One region of the Vulcanococcus sp. CPBay_Sum15L08_68 genome, then DNA from elsewhere that is predicted to be linked to it. Evidence: predicted binding sites of a transcription regulator. Region 1 holds the regulator's gene; each other region holds the start of a gene.
What was found. The regulator NtcA, encoded in region 1, controls nitrogen genes in cyanobacteria. The targets are predictions, from matches to a motif close to GTANCNNNNGNTAC.

Region 1 (5,773 bases):
TAGATCCCGAAGCCGGTGAGGCCCAGCAGCACAGCCAAGACGGCCAGTGCCACAGACATGGCTGGGGAGGTGGTTTCCATCACAACTCTCGACGGGGCCAGCCGCTCAGGCGGCCAGGCCCCTTACAGTAACGAGACCTACTCCTTGCCAGAGAGCACAGCCCGACATGGCTCAACGCACCCGCCTGGGAGATCTGCTTCGCCCCCTGAACTCCGAGTACGGCAAGGTTGTGCCCGGCTGGGGCACGACCCCCGTGATGGGCGTGTTCATGGCCCTGTTCCTGGTGTTCCTGCTGGTGATCCTCCAGCTGTACAACAAGTCCCTGATCCTCGACGGCATCACCGTCAACTGGAACGGCATCGGCTGATCCGATGAACGTGTTTGGGATCGGATTGCCTGAGATGGCGGTGATTGCCGCCGTGGGTCTCTTGGTGTTCGGTCCCAAGCGCTTACCCGAATTGGGTCGCACCCTTGGAAAAACCCTGAAGGGTTTTCAGTCCGCCTCGAAGGAATTCGAGCAGGAGTTCCGAAAGGCGGTCGACACGGTGGAAGCGGAAGTCACCCAGGCTTCTGCTGAGCCCCAGCCTCAACTCAAGGCCGACGACGAGCAAGCGGCCGGTTGAAGGACTCCATGGCTCCTTTGAGTCTTGTTGTTGGTTTAGGGAACCCGGGCGAGAAGTACGCCGGAACCCGCCACAACGTCGGATTTATGGCGCTGGAGCAGCTGGCCAAGCGTCAAAACAGCAGCTTTAAGCAGCAGTCCAAGCTCCACGCCCTCGCCGCGGAGGTGGGACAGGGTGCTGAACGCCTGCGTCTGTTGATGCCTCAGACCTACATGAACGACAGCGGTCGTTCGATTCGTGCTGCTCTCGATTGGTTTGGCTTCGAGCCCAACCAGATGCTGATCCTGGTGGACGACATGGATCTCCCCCTCGGTCGCTTGCGCCTGCGGCTCTCGGGCGGTGCTGGCGGGCATAACGGTCTGCGCAGCACCATTGCCCATCTCGGTGGCCAAGAGTTCCCCCGCTTGCGCATCGGGATTGGCGCTCCTGCCTTGAATCCGGTGGAGCGTAAGCAGCGCACTGTCGGCCACGTCCTCGGCCGCTTTGCCGTCGCCGAACAGCCGGTGCTCGAGGAGGTCATCGATGAGGTCTTGGCTGGTCTGGATCTGATTCAGCGCCTGGGGTTTGAGCGGGCTGGTAACAGGCTCAACGGTTTTGTTGCTCCCTCTGCCGCCAAGCTGGTCGAGCAACCCACTGCCTGAGTCCGCGTGAGTCGCCTCCCCACGACAACGGCGCAATTGCGGGTGCTGCGCCAAAGCTTTAGCCAGCGGGTGCTGGAGGGTGAGGTCAGCGCTGGAGGGTTCGAGTGGACCTTCGCCTGGTTCTTTGACCGCGGCGAGCTGCAGGTGGAGCCCTCCCTGGGCCGGGCCTTGATCCAGGACGCGTTGCTGCGCTTCCTGTTGAAAACGGACTACCAGCTGGAGGCGGGTGGGGACTACGCCTTCAGCGTGCGGGCCAGGTTTTAGGCAGCGAGCTGGCGCAAGACGACCAAGCCAGGTTCCCGCTTGAGCTCCGTTCCCCAATGGCGCTCCAGCAGCAGTTGAGCCACGACATCGTCGTAGTCCCGTGGGGGCAACCTCAGGCCCTCGGGAAGCAATCGCCGCCAGCCCCTGGGGGGCTCCAGCTGCCAGTAGCGGGCTCGTGCGGCCAGGGTGGTTCCCGCTTCAGGGATGACCTGGACAGCCAGGCCAAGGTCGTTGAGTTGCCGCTGCCAGTGCTTGCTGCCCGTGCCATCGCCGAGCACAACACCCTCAAGACCCGGACGTTCTCGCCAGATCGCAATCTGCTTGAAGCACTCTTCCGGGGAGAGCACGGCGGCAACCTCGATCTGGCCTGTGCTGTGGTCAGAGCGCACCAAGCCGCATTTGCTGCGGCCGGGATCGAGTCCGATCCAAGTCATTGCGGGCGCTGCCAGCGAATGTCGACGGCAATCGGGTCGGCCAGATCACTGTTGCCTCTGGAGACGGCCTCGAGCTTGGCGGTCTCGCCCAGGGGGCGGTTGACCAGGGCCTCAGCCAGTTGATTGAGGCGTGCTGGGTCAAATTGCAGGCCGTTGGCCAGGGCCCCTTGGCGTTGGGCTCGGGTAAAGGCTGCGGCGAGGAGCAGGTTCAGGCGGCTACGCACCTGATCTGGGGAGCGCTCATCGGCCTCCAGCACGGTGGTGGCCAGTTGTTCTCCACTACGCACCACCCGTTTGTTGGGTCTGACATCCGGGAATGCCACGACCTGACGCTCCCCTTTGAGCACATTGGCCGCTGAGATCAGACTCACGACCCACTCGCCGCGTTTGCTGAGGGTGGTCTCCAATTTGCTGATGTCGCTGCGCGGCACCAACAGGATTTGACGGTTCGGTGTTTCGCCTGGCAGCACGCGCTGGTAGACGTTCAAATTCGTGCGCTGCAGCAGGGCGTGGATCACGTCTCGGGCCTGGCTTGGCTTCTCGATCCGCACCTTGGCCACCTCCAGGATTTGGCCACTGCTGATCACCACATCACCCTGACGTAGGGCAATCAGGTTGCGTTCGAGACGCTCGAGCTCTTGGCTGCTGCTTTTGATCTTGCTGTTGAGCTTGGCGAGCTCAGTGCGGTTGCGCTGGAGATCGGAATCCTTCGCGGCGATGTCACGGCTGAGGCGGTCGCGCTCGGCCTCCAGTTGTTTGCGTTGCTCCATCAGGGGAGCCAGTTCCTTCTGCAGCCGGCTGGCCTGCTCGGCCACCACCTTGAGTTGGCGTTGGGCCTCGCTGCGCTCGTTCTCTGCGCTGCGCAGGGCGCTCCGACTTTGGGCCAGGTCCTTGCGACTTGAGCTCAGGGCATCGCGGCTGTCCCGCAGGCGCTGTTCGATCTGATCGAGTTCGAAGAGCCCCGTGCGCAAGCGATCACTGACGAGCAGCATCAGCCCGAGGGAGATGGCACTGATCAAGCTGCCGGTCAGCACCGTGATCACCACGGCGGTTTTCTTGGGCCGCAACCGGAACAAGCTCAGCCGCGCCTTGCCGACCTTGGATCCCAAGCGATCCCCCAGGGTGGAGAGCACTCCCCCGAGGATCAGCAACGCCAGGATCAGGATCCAGCCGGACACGACGTTGGGCGACGACGATCAGTATCGGTTGCGGTGGCTTGGAACGCAGCTGGGATCGGCCACCAGTTCAGCCGTTTAGCTGAAGCGTTTGGCGAGGGCCAACGGATCGAAGACGGTGATTTTTTTGCGGTCGATTTGCACCAGGCCGTCGTTGCGGAGGTCGCCCAAGAGCCGGGTGATCGTGACGCGGGTCGATCCGATTGCTTCGGCGATGGCCTGGTGGGAGAGGCGCAGGTCGATCGTGATTCCTTCGCTGCTGGGTACACCAAAGTCGCGGCACAGCACCAGCAGGAAACTCACCAGTCGCGAGGACATGTCGCGGTGGGTGAGGGTTTCGATCATGGTCTCGGTTTGCAGGATCCGAGAGGAGAGACCCTGCAGAAGCAGTAGACCAACCGCCGGGTCTTGTTCGATCGCCTTGCGGACGGAGGTGGCGGGAGCCGTCACCAGCTCGACGCGGGTAAAGGCAATCGAGTGATAGAAGCGGTCCGAACGCTGGCCTGTCAGTAGAGACAGCACGCCGAAGAGGCTGTTCTCCCGCAGCAGTGCCACGGTGATTTCCTCGCCGGATTCGTAGACCCTGGAGAGCCGGACCGCACCCCGTTTCAGCAGATAAACCTTTTCGGCGGGGTCGCCGGGGAAAAAGATTGTTTTGCCGCGCTCAACGATTTCGGTGGTGCTACCGCTCAGGCCCCGGATGACATCCAGCAGCGTGGCATTGGGCGGCAGGGGACTCCCCGCGATCGGTGCGATCACTGACGTACCGGTCGTAGGGCTAGGGGAGTAGCGGCTGAATCCTTGCGTTGCCACGACCATTTCAGCGCGACTGAGTTGCCTGGAACCTACGGATCAGTCCAGGGCCGCCCTGTAGCCATTGAAACTAATTTGCTGCCTCTGCCAAGGCCTGCTTCTGGGCCTGCATCAGTTGATCGATGCCGCTTTCCGCTAGGTCAACCAGGCTGGAAAGCTGTTGGCGACTGAAGGGTGCGCCCTCCGCGGTGCCTTGAATTTCGAGCAAATGTTGCTCTTGATTCATCACCACGTTGAGATCGACTTCTGCTCGGCTGTCCTCGCTGTAGTCGAGATCGAGGAGTGCGGCCCCATCCACGAGGCCAACGGAAACCGCCGCCACCTGCCCCACCAGGGGCGATCGTTCCAGCACTCCGCGCTGCTCCAGGCGTTGCAGGCCGAGGGCTAAGGCGGCCCAGGCTCCAGTGATGCTGGCGGTGCGGGTGCCGGCATCGGCTTGAAGGACGTCACAGTCGATTTGCAGGGTCCGCTCCCCCAGAACCTCCAAATCCAGGCAGGCCCTGAGGCTGCGGGCGATGAGGCGTTGGATTTCTTGGGTGCGACCGGAGAGCTTCATCAGCTCCCGTGGCTGCCGGCTGGGGGTGCTGGCGGGGAGCAGCCGGTAGTCAGCGCTCAGCCAGCCCTTGCCGGAGCCTTTACGCCACTTCGGAACACCCTCCTCTAAGCAAACGCTGCAGATCACAGCCGTGTTGCCCGTGTACACCGTGACGGAGCTCAGGGCGAAGCCCATCGGATCCCAAGCGAAGCGCGTGCTGCGCAGGTCCGTTGCGCTGCGGCCGTCCCGCCTGGGTTGGGTGCTGCTCATCGCGGGCTGGCTCAGTGCCTCGATGGTACGGGTGTTTGCACTACAGGTAGTGCTTGTTGCTTGCCGGACGGCCTAACGCCGCTACATTCAGGATCCCAAGCGGCAGCCATGCACTCGATGACGGCCAGCATTGCAGCCACGCCCCGTGCTGGACACCTGCGTCCATTGGCTGTGGTCCCGGCGTCGGCCCCCGCTCGCAGCGTGCGCCTGGCGGCCCAGCAGGAGGGGCAGCTCCAGGTGCACACCGCTCCCTTCCGCGGCAGCTTCAGTGGGGTGTTCAGTCAGGCCCTGCGCAGTGCCGGGCTTGGTAGCCGCGTTCTGGTGAGCCAATTCCTCAAAGGTGGGGTCGATCAGGGTCTGGAGCGCAGTGTGTGGCTCTGTGGCCGCCTTCAGTGGCTGAGGCCAGCCGTGGCGGGTTGCCTGGCTGAGCCTGTGCCGGCCTCCCAGGCCGATGTCGAGGCTGTGCGCGAGATCTGGGCGTACACCCGTGAGCAGCTGCTGAGCGGTCAGCTGGATCAGTTGGTGCTCGATGAGTTGGGCCTGGCCGTCGAATTGGGCTACTTGTCCGAGGCGGAGGTCGTTTCAGCCCTGGAGCAGCGGCCGTCCCACCTGGATGTGATCCTGACGGGGCCCTCCATGCCCACCGCTCTGTTGGCCATGGCCGATCAGGTCACCCAGCTGCGCCGAGGTTTCTGATGCTCAAAAACGACCGTTGGATCAACGAGCAGGCCGCCTTGGGCATGCTCGAGCCCTTTCAGCCCCAGCTGGTTCGCCATCTCGATCCGGAGAACAGCGAAAAGCCGGTTCTCAGCTTTGGCTGCTCGTCCTACGGCTATGACCTGCGTCTCTCCCCGCAGGAGTTCCTGATCTTCCGGCACGTCCCCGGAACGATCATGAATCCCAAGCGCTTCAACCCCGCCAACCTGGAGCCGGTGCCCCTGCATGAGGACGAGGACGGCTCGTACTTCATCCTCCCGGCCCACTCCTATGGCTTGGGTGTGGCGCTCGAGAAGATGTG
Region 2 (5,773 bases), on a different contig from region 1:
GAGGGTGCCAACGCCCATCAGGTAGTGGGGCTTGTCATCGGGCAGTAGGGGGCCGACCTGCCGCACGATCCGGTGCATTTCTTCGGCGGGCTCGCCCACGCTCACACCACCGACGGCGATGCCTGGCAGTCCCATGGCGCTGATGACGCGTGCCGATTCTTCGCGCAGGTGCGGGAAGCAGCCCCCCTGCACGATCCCGAACAGGGCCTGATCGTCCTTGGTGTGGCTCGTGATGCAGCGCTCCAGCCAGGCATGGGTGCGGCGGCAGGCGGTCTCCACCTCGCTTTCCGTGGCGGGATAGGGCGGGCACTGGTCAAAGGCCATTGCCACATCGGCCCCCAGGGCCATTTGGATCGCCATGGATCGCTCTGGGGTGAGATCGATCCGGGCCCCATCGCGGGGGGAGCGAAAGACCACGCCGCGGTCGTTGATGGTGTTGATGTCTCCCAGGCTGAAGACCTGAAAGCCGCCGGAGTCGGTGAGCATTGGCCCGTCCCAGGCCATGAAGCGGTGCAAGCCGCCGCCATCCGCCACGATCTGCTCACCGGGTTGCAGGTGCAGGTGGAAGGTGTTGGAGAGCACCATCTCCGCCCCGGTCGCTTTGAGTTGCGCCGGCGTGACGCCCTTCACCGTGGCCAGCGTCCCCACGGGCATGAAGCGCGGGGTGGTGACGACGCCATGGGGGGTGTGAAAGCAGCCGCAACGGGCGGCGGTGCGCGTGCAGCGGGCCGTGATCTCGAAGTGGAAGCTCATCGAGGCGGCAGGATCATCTAGCCCCATCGTTGCTGGCCGCCTGCATGCTCAGGGATTGGGCTGGAGCCTGGATTTTTTACAGCGTCCTTCCGCTGCCGCCCGGGGTCACGCCGCGCTTTGAGCGCATTGCCCGCTTTGCCCCTTGGGTGGGTCTGGCGATTGGGCTGTTGGAGGCAGCGCTGTGGCAGCTGCTCGCGCCCGCGGGTCCGCTGGTGCAGATCCCCCTGGTCTTGGCCCTGGGCATCAGCCTGAGCGGCGGGCTGCATCTCGATGGGCTGATGGATACGGCCGATGGCCTGGCCGCCCCTGCTGAACGCCGTCTGGAGGCCATGGACGACAGCAGGGTTGGGGCGAGCGGGGTCCAGGCGCTGTTGGTGGCTCTCTTGCTGCGCGCTGCGGCGTTGGCCTGGCTTGGCCCCCTGGCGCCTTTCGCCCTGGTCTGGGCTTCGGTTTGGGCGCGGGTTTCACCGCTGTTTGCGATGCAGTGGTTTCCCTATCTGCGCCAGAGCGAGGGCACGGCGGCTTTTCACCTGCGCCATTGGCAGGGTCTGCTGGCTGAATTGGTGCCCTCGTTGCTGTTGGCTTTTGCCCTCAGCGGCCTGCTGCTGGGACTCGGGCTCAGTCCATGGGCCGGGTTGGGCTGGCTCGGTGTGCTGCCGGCCATGCTGATTCCTTGGGTGTTGGGCCGGCGCTTGGGCGGTCACAGCGGCGACAGCTACGGCGCCTGCGTGGAGTGGAGCCTTAGTTGGATCCTGTTGCTGTTGGCCGTTTCGGCAGGCTGAGTTGGAAGGCATTGCCAGCGCTGGGCAGTTTGGGATCGAGACCGGAGGGCGGCACCCGTAGCTCCAGTGCACCGCCGATGCGTTCCGCGAGGTCCCGGCCGAGCGCCAGCCCCAGACCGCTGCCGTCGAGGGCAAGGCCGGTGCTGCCCCGTTCCCCTTTGCGGAAGATCTGCTCCCGTTCGGCGCTGGGGATTTCGGGCCCTTCGTCCCAAACCGCCAGCACGAGCTGATCGCCCTGCTCCTGGCAAACCAGGCCGACGCCGCCACCAGGGCGGCTGTAGCGGAAGGCGTTCTCCAGCAGGTTGGCCACGATTTCGGAGACGGCCGCGGCATTGCACGCTTGCGTCGGAAGCTCTCCAGGCGGCACCCAGCGCCGGCCTTGCAGGGCGGCGGTTCCAGCGGCGCGCTCCAGCAAGGGCTCCAGTACTTGGTTGAGGGAGTGCAGGTCCTCACTGCTGAAGGCTGGCGGCAGCAGCAGCGGTTGCAGGCCGTCTTGGGCGGGGGGCAGCAGCGGAGTTTGGGTGAGTTGATCGATCGCTTCGAGATAGCGATTGATCTGGTGCTGCTCGCTCAGCAGGTTGTCCACCAACGCTTGATTGGCGCTATCGCCATCGAGTCGACGCCTGAGCAGTTGTCCAAAGGTGCGCAGGGCCGCCAGGGGATTGCGCAGTTGATGGACCAGCAGCTTGAGCTGGTCGTCCCGCAGGGCCAGTTGACGGCCGAGTCGTTGTTGCTCCAGATCGAGCTTGAGCGCTTCGGTGAGGCAGAGCGCTGTTGCTTCCAGCCGATCACTCAGGGGCGTGGGCCAGGGCCAGCAGTCGGTGTCGATTCGCAGGGCTCCAAGCAGGAGCGGCCCATCTCGCAGGGCGAGCCAACGGCGCGTACTGCGCTCGTCTGGCGATGGCCTACTGGCATCGCTTTCGAGGGCCAAGACTTGCTTGGGCCAGCCGCCAATCGAGAGCAGGGAGGGTTCTCCACTGGCGCTGGGGAGGGCCACGTACACCACCAATGACCGCAGATCAGGACGATCTGCGAATTGGGCAAGTTGCTGTTTCAGCAGCGCGAGAAACCGCTTGGAGACTTGCATCTAGGCGGCGTTCTGGTGGTGGTCCACGGCCTTAAACGGAACTTTTTTCGGAGACTTGGTTCAAATCCGAGAAAAAGTCTTAAGATTTTGGGTATCGACCAATACCGAGCGGCCTGACGCAGGCAGCACGGCGATGGCTTCTGCCTTTGGTTGCAACTTTGTTGCATCGAGGTTACAGCAGGAGAGACACGTCTCTTTGCTGGTTGAACGCCAACGCTCGCTTTGCTGTCAGTTTGGGCTGTCAGACGTTTGGGCGTTGTTGAAGGTCTCTTGCCTTCGTCTCTTCGTCCCCTCCGCCCTTCGGGGTTCCTGAACCATGTCCAAAAAGCGCAAGCGCATCAGCCGCCGCCGGCTTGCTGGCCAGCGAGTCCTGGCCCATGTCGGTGTTCACAACATCGAGACCGGTGAATACAAGCCTGTGACGGCTGCCCGTCGCTACATCGCCGAGTCAGGGATCGTTCCTCCCGCTCTGGTGAACGTGCGTCGTAACGAGCACACCACGGACCGCTTCTTCTGGGGCGAAAAAGGTCTGTTTAGTGCCCAATACGCCGAGGAGAACCACTTCCTCTTCCCTTCCCTGCGTGAGATCGTCGATCGCATTGGCGAAGACAACCTCTTTGCTGGTCTCGAGGCGATGGCCGCCGACGACTGGGAAGAAATGGAAGAGTACGAATACGCCTTCGTCTGATTCTCAGACTCTGCTTTCAGAAGGGCATCAGCCGGCCTCCCGATGGGGCCGGCTTTTTTGTTGCTCACTGAGGCAGGCCTTGGCTGGGCGCGATCCGCTCAGTGATGAAGCGTTTGAGCTCAGGGAAGAGCGATTCATCGATGCCATGGCCGCCGTCAAAGGCCAGCAATTGCGCTGACTGTCCGCTGGCTTGGAGTTGCTGCAGCAGTTCTTCGCTGGCCATGAACGGCACCACCGGATCCTGGCGGCCATGGGTCAGGAGCACGGGGGGGCAGGCAGACGGCGCTTGCCAGCCTTGATGGGGGTAGCCGCTGCAGGCGGCGATGCCGGCCAAGGGCAGTGCTGTGCCGACATCAAGGGCCATGGCTGCGCCCTGGGAGAACCCCAGCAGCACGGTCCGCTCGAGGGGGACGCTCTCGGCGAGGGCGAGAAGCCGGGCTTGGAGGCCGGAGCGTGCTGCGGGCAGGGCGTCCCAATCGATGGGCTGCAGGTCGTACCACTGCCGTCCGCTCCCATAGGGGTGGGGCTCTGGCGCCCGCAGGGCGACAACACTGGTCTCTGGGTTGACGAGCAGTTCCCCGAGATCCAGGAGGTCATCGGCATCGGCTCCCCAGCCGTGCAGCAGAACGAGTCGCTGTTGCGCGTTCTCAGGCCCGAGTTGGAGCTGGTCGGGATGGCTGGTCATGGGCGGATCCGGGAGCTGCTCCTGCGTAGGTTGGACCTTCTGCCGACCTCTGCATCGCCATGGCGCCCACGGCCCTGCTCAGCGTGTCCAATAAGGAAGGGCTGGTGCCCTTGGCCCAGGGGCTGTTGGCGGCTGGTTATCAGCTGATTTCAAGCGGCGGTACGGCAGCGGCGTTGTCGGCCGCTGGGGTTCCGGTGACCAAGGTCGCTGAGCACACCGGTGCCCCCGAGATCCTTGGGGGACGCGTGAAAACCCTGCACCCCCGGATTCACGGCGGAATCCTGGCCAAGCGCTCGGACTCCTCCCACCAGAGTGATCTGGTTGACCAGGGCATTGCCCCGATCGATGTGGTCGTGGTCAATCTCTATCCCTTCCGCGAGACGATTGCTCGGCCCGATGTCAGCTGGGACGCGGCGATTGAGAACATCGACATCGGCGGGCCAGCGATGGTGCGCGCAGCCGCCAAGAACCATGCGGACGTGGCGGTCCTGACCAGTCCGGCGCAATATCCCGCCTTTCTGAAGGCCCTGGCCGCCGGAGCGATTAGCCCTGAGCTGCGGCGTCAGCTGGCCCTGGAAGCCTTCAGCCACACCGCTGAGTACGACACCGCCATCAGCCAGTGGCTGAGTGCGCAGCTGGCATCGCAGAGCGCCGGCACGTTCAGCCTGGAGTTGCCCGCGCGCCAAAGCCTGCGCTACGGCGAAAATCCCCACCAAAGCGCCACCTGGTACGCCCAGCCTGGGGCTGGCCTGGGTGCGGGCGAGCAGCTCCAGGGCAAGGAGCTCAGCTACAACAACATCCTCGATCTCGAGGCCGCCCTCGCCACGGTGCGCGAGTTCGGCTACGGCGGACAGCCTGCGGGGGGCAACGCCTTCAAGCCTGCGGCGGTCGTGGTCAAGCACACCAATCCCTGCGGCGTGGCCACTGGGACAGGCAGCGCCAATGCGATTGAGCGGGCACTGGATGCGGATCGCCTCTCGGCGTTTGGCGGCATTGTTGCGATCAATGGTCCCGTCGATGGCGCCACCGCAGGGCATTTGACCAGCCTGTTCCTGGAGTGCGTGGTTGCGCCCTCCTTTGATCCGGAAGCCCGCGAGCTCTTGTCGGCGAAGGCCAATTTGCGTTTGCTGGAGTTGGCACCGGAGGCGATTGAGCGGGCCAGCCGGCAACAACTCCGCAGCGTCCTGGGTGGACTGCTAGTGCAGGACCTGGACGATCAGCCCGTCGACGAGACCGCTTGGCAGGTCGTCAGCAAGCGTCAGCCCAGCCCCCAAGAACTGGCGGATTTGGCCTTCTGTTGGCGCTTGGTGCGTCACGTGCGCTCCAACGCCATCACCGTGGCCCGCGGCGGTCAAAGCCTTGGCATCGGCGCCGGTCAGATGAACCGCGTGGGTTCGGCCAAGATTGCCCTGGAGACCGCTGGGGACAAGGCCCGTGGAGCCGTGCTGGCCAGCGATGGCTTCTTCCCCTTCGATGACACCGTTCGCTTGGCGGCCCAGTACGGCATCACGGCCGTGATTCAGCCCGGGGGCAGCGTCCGCGACGCGGACTCGATTGCCGCCTGCGACGAGTTGGGCCTGGCGATGGTCACCACGGGCCGCCGCCATTTCCTGCACTGATCTAGCGTCGCGCGGTCCGTCCACCACGCCAGCGCTCCATGCCGGAAGCTCTCGCCTTCAATCTCAACTTCCTGCACCCGCTGGCCATGTGGGGCCTGCTGGCCCTGAGCGGCTACGCGATGTTCCTTGGCATCAAGGCCAAGAAAACGCGTACCGCTG
Region 3 (5,773 bases), on a different contig from region 1:
CTCAAGACCAGTGCCTGCTGCGATGCCGACGCGGTCCCCAACTGGCTCAAGCCCCTCTTAAGTCGGGTCCACCCTGAGGTGAGCAGCCGCTACTACGGCTGCGGTTTGGTCTGCCCGCCCCTGTTGGAGGGCTGCCGCGTGCTGGATCTCGGCAGTGGCAGTGGCCGCGATGTCTATCTGCTCTCCCAGTTGGTGGGTGCCTCGGGTGAGGTCGTCGGGGTGGACATGACCCCGGAACAGCTGGCGGTGGCTCGGGAGTACCTGCCGTTCCATGCGGAGCAATTTGGCTATGCCAACGTCCGCTTTCTCGAGGGGCAGATCGAGCGGCTGGAGGAGCTGGATCTGCAGCCCGCCAGCTTTGACGTCATCGTCAGCAACTGCGTCTTGAATCTCTCCACCGACAAGCCTGCGGTCTTGAGGGGTATTCAGCGGCTCCTGAAGCCCGGTGGGGAGTTCTATTTCTCGGACGTCTACGTGGACCGGCGCCTACCGGCGGCCGTTCAGCGTCATCCGGTGCTCTACGGCGAATGCCTGGGCGGAGCGCTCTATTGGAATGACTTCCTGCGGATGGCCCGCGGGGCGGCCTTCACGGATCCGCGCCTGGTGAGCGACCGTCCCCTGGAGATCACCGAGCCCCAGCTGGCGGCTCTGGTGGGTGAGGCCCGCTTCTACTCCGCCACCTACCGGCTCTTCAACATCCCTGAACTGGAGGATGCCTGCGAGGACCATGGTCAGGCCGTCATCTACCGCGGCTCCATCGACCAGGCGCCCACGCGACTGGAGTTCGACAAGCACCACAGCATCGAGGCCGGCAAGGTCTTCCCGGTCTGCGGGAACACCTATCGGATGCTGCACCAGACCCGTTTCGCTCCCCACTTCCAGTTCATGGGTGACTTCGAGCGTCACTACGGCCTCTTTGAAGGCTGCGGTTCGGCGATTCCCTTTGATCAGGACCGCGCGGCGAGCGGGGCCTCCGCCAGCTGCTGCTGATGGACGCCGCGCCGGGGCCCTTCAGCGTCAATGACAGGTGCATTGATTGCGGCACCTGCTGGCAATTTGATCCTCTGCACTTCGCCCCCACGGGCAGCAGCTCCCAGGTCATTCGTCAGCCCGAGGGAGCAGCCGAAACCCGTCAGGCCCTGTTGGCCTTGCAGGCCTGTCCGGTGGCGGCCATTGGGACGACCCCGGAGTTGCGGCGGCTGACCCCAAGCGATGGCTTTCCGGCCCTGGTCACCCGCCATACCGCTGGAGACGTCTACTACTGCGGTTGGGCGTCACGCCGCAGTTTCGGGGCCAGCAGTTGGCTCGTGGTTCGGCCGGAAGGCAACGTCCTGATCGACTCGCCCCGTTGGAGTGCACCCTTGGCTCGGCGCATCGCCGCCTTGGGCGGTCTTCAAGCCCTGGTGTTGACCCATCGCGATGACGTGGCCGACCACAAGCGCTGGGCCAAGGCCTTGGGTTGCAGCCGTTGGATTCACCAGGCCGACGCCGATGCCGCGCCAGACGCGGAGCATCAGGTTCAGGGATCTGCGGTGGTTGCGCTGGATGGGGCGTTGCAATTGATTCCCTGCCCCGGCCACACGGCGGGGTCAATGGCGGTCCTCTTGGGTGAGCGCCGCTCGGTGCTCTTCAGCGGTGATCACCTCTGGTGGCGCCCTGAGCAAGCGGTGGTGGTGGCTTCGGAGCGGTACTGCTGGTGGGATTTCAAGGAGCAGCTCCGCTCGGTGGAGCGCTTAAAGGAGCTGGATGTGGCCTGGCTGCTCCCCGGCCATGGCCACGCCCACGCGTTTGCCCCCGGGGAGTGGCGGGCCGCTGTCGAGCAGACCTTGGCCTTTAACCGAAGAAGCCCTTGCTGTTGAGCCAGAGCCCCAAGCCCAGCATCGGCACGAAGACGGCCCCAGCAATCTGAAGCTTGATCCGGGTGGCCGAGGGCTCCGCCTGGACCGGCTTGGCGGCTGCTTTGGCTTTGGTCTTGGCTTTGGCCACGGCTGCTTACTCGAGCTGTGGGGACAGGTTGCCATTGCTTGGGTCCGTACCGGCCCTGGGGCATGGGCATCGCTTTCTTTAGCAAGTTCCAACATTTGCTCTGATGCCATTGGTGGCCTTCGATGTTGGAAATCTGTGAACCTCTTGACGTCGGTCTGCTGCGTTGTCTGCGCTGACAGTGTCAGCGGCCATCGATAGGTTGCGACCAAGAGACAGCCCTAACTGCTGCGCTGTTTTCTTAACGCTCTCCCCAGCTTGGATTGATCCATGTCGCGGTTATTTGGCGCGTTTTAGAGATCGCTCATGGAGTCATTTGCAGGAGCTGTGTTGATTTTTGTCGTGGGCGGTGTCGTCACCTTGGCGACCACCGTGATGGTGATTCAGGGCCATCTCCATTGGCGCGGCCGTGATCCCTGGGGGGAGGGCTAAGCCATGGTGTTCAGCCCCACGCTTGCTGTTCAACCCTTCTTGGCCCCCGGGATCGCCTGGGCCCTGGTGGTGATTTTTTCGGTCCTTTGGATCGCCCTTGGGGTCTCCTGGGGACGCCGGGGTTCTGGCGATGCCGATGACTACATGCTGGCCGGCCGCAACATCGGTTTGGCCCTGAGCACAGCCACCTTGATGGCGTCCTGGGTGACCGGAAACACCACCTTGCTGGCGCCTGAGTTCGGCTATCGCAACGGTCTCTGGGGGATGTTCAGCTATGCCCTGGCCGGCCTGGGCCTGGTCCTGTTTGCACCCTTGGCTCTGCGGATCAAAACGCTAATGCCCAAGGGGCGCACCAGCGGCGACTTCATCCGCCTGCGCTATGGCCGAGCCGCCTGGTGGGTCTTCATGGTGATCACGGCGATCTACACCCTGGGCTTCCTGGTGACCCAGGCGATGGGGGCCGGGATCCTGCTGGAGGCCCTCTCCGGCTTCGACTATCGGCTCGGGATGGTTGTCGTCATCGGTGTCTCCACGATCTACACCCTCTATGGCGGCATGCGCGCCGTGGTGGGAACGGACTTCATTCAGTCCCTGCTGATCATGGGCTTGCTGGTGTTGGTCGCTGTTCTTGCCCTGCAGCAGTTCCCGGTGCAGGAGCTCCACCGGGAACTGGCGGCGCAGCATCCAGAGCGCCTGAATTTGCTGTTGCCCGCTGGCTTGTTGATTGCTTGGAACTCCGCCCTCTTCTCCATGGGAGAGGTGTTTCACAACAACATCTGGTGGTCACGGGTCTTCTCCAGCCGCGCCTCCGTGGTGTTTGCCTCGTTTGTGCTGGGCGGTTTGGCCTGGATGACGGTGCCGCTGGTGACCGGTTCGATCGGCCTGGTGGCGCTCGCGCAGGCGGTGGATCTACCCCAGGTGAACATGCTCTTCCCGGTGGTGGCCTCCCAGCTCTTGGGCGCCGGTGGTGCAGCGCTGGTGTTTGTGGTGGTCTTTGCCTCCTTGACCTCCACCCTGGATTCCCTCTTGGCGTCGACGGCGGATTTGGTGGCGGAGGACGTGGTCTTCAAGTTGCTGAACCCCAACTTGAGTGATGCCCAGTTGCGGCAGGCCACCCGCTTGGTGGTGCTGGGTTTGGGGCTGTTGACCCTGCTGCTTTCCTGGCCGCGGCTCGACTCTCTGGCCTCTGTGCTGTTCTTCACCGGTGCCCTGGTGGCGTCCACGATTTGGCCGGTGGCCTACGGGCTCTACTGGCCTAGCGCCAACCGCTGGGCGGCGATTGCGGCGATGGTCTCAGGCAGCGCCGTGGGCTTAGGCGCCTATTTCCTGATCGCTCCCTACTGCGCAGCTCTGCTGTCTGCGGCGGTGTCCGCAGTGGTCATGGCCGTCGGTACCCAGCTCCAGCCGGAGCGTTTCAACTGGTTGACCCTGAAGGAGGGATAGGGATGAAACGTTGGTCGCTCAAAACCCGTGTTGCCCTTGCTGCGGCAGCCCTGGCTCTGGCCTTGCCCGCCGCCCGAGCGGCGCAGTCGACGGACTCCCCGCGCTGGCTGGTGGATCTACCGCTGTTGCGCCTGGTGATTTATGGAAGTGTGGCGGGGTTGGCGCTTTCTGTGCTGGTTCTTCTGCTGATTTGGTGGAACGAATGGAGGCGCGGCGATGTCTGGTAACGCCTTTGTTTGCATGCCCCATGGCAAGAAGAGTGGCGTTTGTGTAGCCGTTGCTACGCAAATCTGCCCCGTTTTAAGCAACTTGAACTTGGAGAAAGTGATGTGGCAGGGTGGATTTTGGTTTGAGACTCAGTGCGACCAATTCCGCCGCAGCGTTCTGCAGCAGTGGGCCTGGGTCCCCTAATCGCTATGACTGCACTCCACTCCGTCAAGACGAGTACCGGCGCTGACGCACCCGTGCGTTTTGATCCACTGGGGCCGGATGTCTTTGGCGCAGCCTCTCCCCAGGCCCTGTTGGGGGCGATTCAAGAGGACGGCGAGGCGCTCCAGGATCTGGTGGGGCAGCACGTGATCTCGATTCAGCCCTTCCGGCCCGAGACCCTGCTGCAGTTGTTTCGTCTGGCAGCCAAGTTTGAGAGCAATCCCGATCGCTATACGGCCCACAACACGCCGTTGAAGGGAAAGATTTTGATCAACGCCTTCTACGAACCCAGCACCCGCACGCGGCTGTCCTTTGACAGCGCCTGGCACCGTCTGGGCGGCGATTCGATCAACATCACCGACCGCGCCACGACTGGCCTGGCGAAGGGGGAGTCGCTGGAAGACGTCGCCCACATGTTCAACAACTACGGCGACTGCATCGTTCTGCGCGATACCGACTCCCAGGCCATCTATGCGATGACCGACACCCTGCGGATTCCGATCATCAACGCCGGCAATGGCATTGATGAACATCCCACCCAGGCGATGGCCGACCTCTACACGATGCTCAAGTGGCGCCCCGCCTTGGCGTCCCCTGAGGTCCCCGAGGATCAGCGGGCGCGCATCGGCATCGTTGGCATCCCCAGCCGCATGCGCACGGTTCGCTCACTGCTGCGGATCCTGGCGAAATTCCCGCAGATGGTGGAGGAGTTGGTCCTCATCCATGACCCGGCCAACGACGCCAGAGAGGACCTCTTTGATCGCGGCCAGCTGGAGGAGTTGCAGCAGGCGGGTCTGAAGGTGCGCTGCACCGGAGACCTGCAGGGCGAGATCCCCGGTCTGGATGTCATCTACATCAACGCCATTGCTTGGGTGGGCGATAGCTATGAGGTCCACGGCAACAGCTTTCGGCTGACGCGGGATCTGCCCTACAAGCCGGACGCCATCGTGTTGCATCCCCTGGCCCGTGGGCCGGAACTGAGTACTTGCCTCGATGACACCCCCCACAACTGGTACTTCAGTCAGGCCCGGGGGGCGGTCTTCCTGCGCATGGCTCTGTTGACCTGCATGGTGGACCGCACCAACCGGGTCATGGATGTGATCTGAGGAGGACGAAGGGATGTGTGGAATTGGTGGGGTCTTCAGCACCAGGGCGGATCAGCCCGTTGACCCGCAGCTGTTGGTCAACATGGCTGCGATCCAGGAGCATCGCGGTCCCGATGGTTTTGGCTACCGCACGCTGGATGAAGCCGGCGTGGGCTTCTGTCATGCCCGCCTCTCGATCATTGATCTGAATGAGACCCGGGCCCGTCAACCCTTCCTGAGCGCAGAGGCGGGGGCCGGCGCCCGGGTCCTGATGGCCCACAACGGCGAGTTCTATGACTTTCAGCGGATCCGCGCTGATCTGACGGCCCGCGGTGTTCGCTTCAGCAGCAAGAGCGATTCCGAGATCCTGCTGCGTCTGTATCAACAGCAGGGTTTAGGGG

Region 2: a site for NtcA is predicted at 2,714-2,727, ahead of QZ189_RS08270 (DUF3155 domain-containing protein). Genes of this name have one in related genera too.
Region 3: a site for NtcA is predicted at 4,129-4,142, ahead of QZ189_RS08330 (aspartate carbamoyltransferase). Genes of this name have one in related genera too.

The regions. Positions count from the first base shown of each region.
Region 1 covers NZ_JAFMFX010000010.1:17,501-23,273, reverse strand. Annotated here, with positions in the region: gene psbN (photosystem II reaction center protein PsbN) at 1-80, opposite strand, end outside; gene psbH (photosystem II reaction center protein PsbH) at 167-367, shown strand; gene QZ189_RS03075 (TatA/E family twin arginine-targeting protein translocase) at 372-623, shown strand; gene pth (aminoacyl-tRNA hydrolase) at 632-1,264, shown strand; gene QZ189_RS03065 (DUF3146 family protein) at 1,271-1,528, shown strand; gene QZ189_RS03060 (resolvase) at 1,525-1,962, opposite strand; gene QZ189_RS03055 (DUF3084 domain-containing protein) at 1,959-3,140, opposite strand; gene ntcA (global nitrogen regulator NtcA) at 3,216-3,956, opposite strand; gene rph (ribonuclease PH) at 4,021-4,755, opposite strand; gene QZ189_RS03040 (cob(I)yrinic acid a,c-diamide adenosyltransferase) at 4,873-5,451, shown strand; gene dcd (dCTP deaminase) at 5,451-5,773, shown strand, end outside.
Region 2 covers NZ_JAFMFX010000047.1:7,025-12,797, forward strand. Annotated here, with positions in the region: gene tgt (tRNA guanosine(34) transglycosylase Tgt) at 1-753, opposite strand, end outside; gene QZ189_RS08260 (adenosylcobinamide-GDP ribazoletransferase) at 798-1,535, shown strand; gene QZ189_RS08265 (HAMP domain-containing sensor histidine kinase) at 1,495-2,541, opposite strand; gene QZ189_RS08270 (DUF3155 domain-containing protein) at 2,939-3,310, shown strand; gene QZ189_RS08275 (dienelactone hydrolase family protein) at 3,375-3,995, opposite strand; gene purH (bifunctional phosphoribosylaminoimidazolecarboxamide formyltransferase/IMP cyclohydrolase) at 4,055-5,614, shown strand; gene QZ189_RS08285 (DUF4079 domain-containing protein) at 5,653-5,773, shown strand, end outside.
Region 3 covers NZ_JAFMFX010000048.1:7,572-13,344, reverse strand. Annotated here, with positions in the region: gene QZ189_RS08360 (methyltransferase domain-containing protein) at 1-990, shown strand, start outside; gene QZ189_RS08355 (MBL fold metallo-hydrolase) at 990-1,859, shown strand; gene QZ189_RS08350 (hypothetical protein) at 1,834-1,986, opposite strand; gene QZ189_RS08345 (hypothetical protein) at 2,290-2,415, shown strand; gene QZ189_RS08340 (urea transporter) at 2,419-3,858, shown strand; gene QZ189_RS08335 (hypothetical protein) at 3,861-4,085, shown strand; gene QZ189_RS08330 (aspartate carbamoyltransferase) at 4,275-5,393, shown strand; gene asnB (asparagine synthase (glutamine-hydrolyzing)) at 5,407-5,773, shown strand, end outside.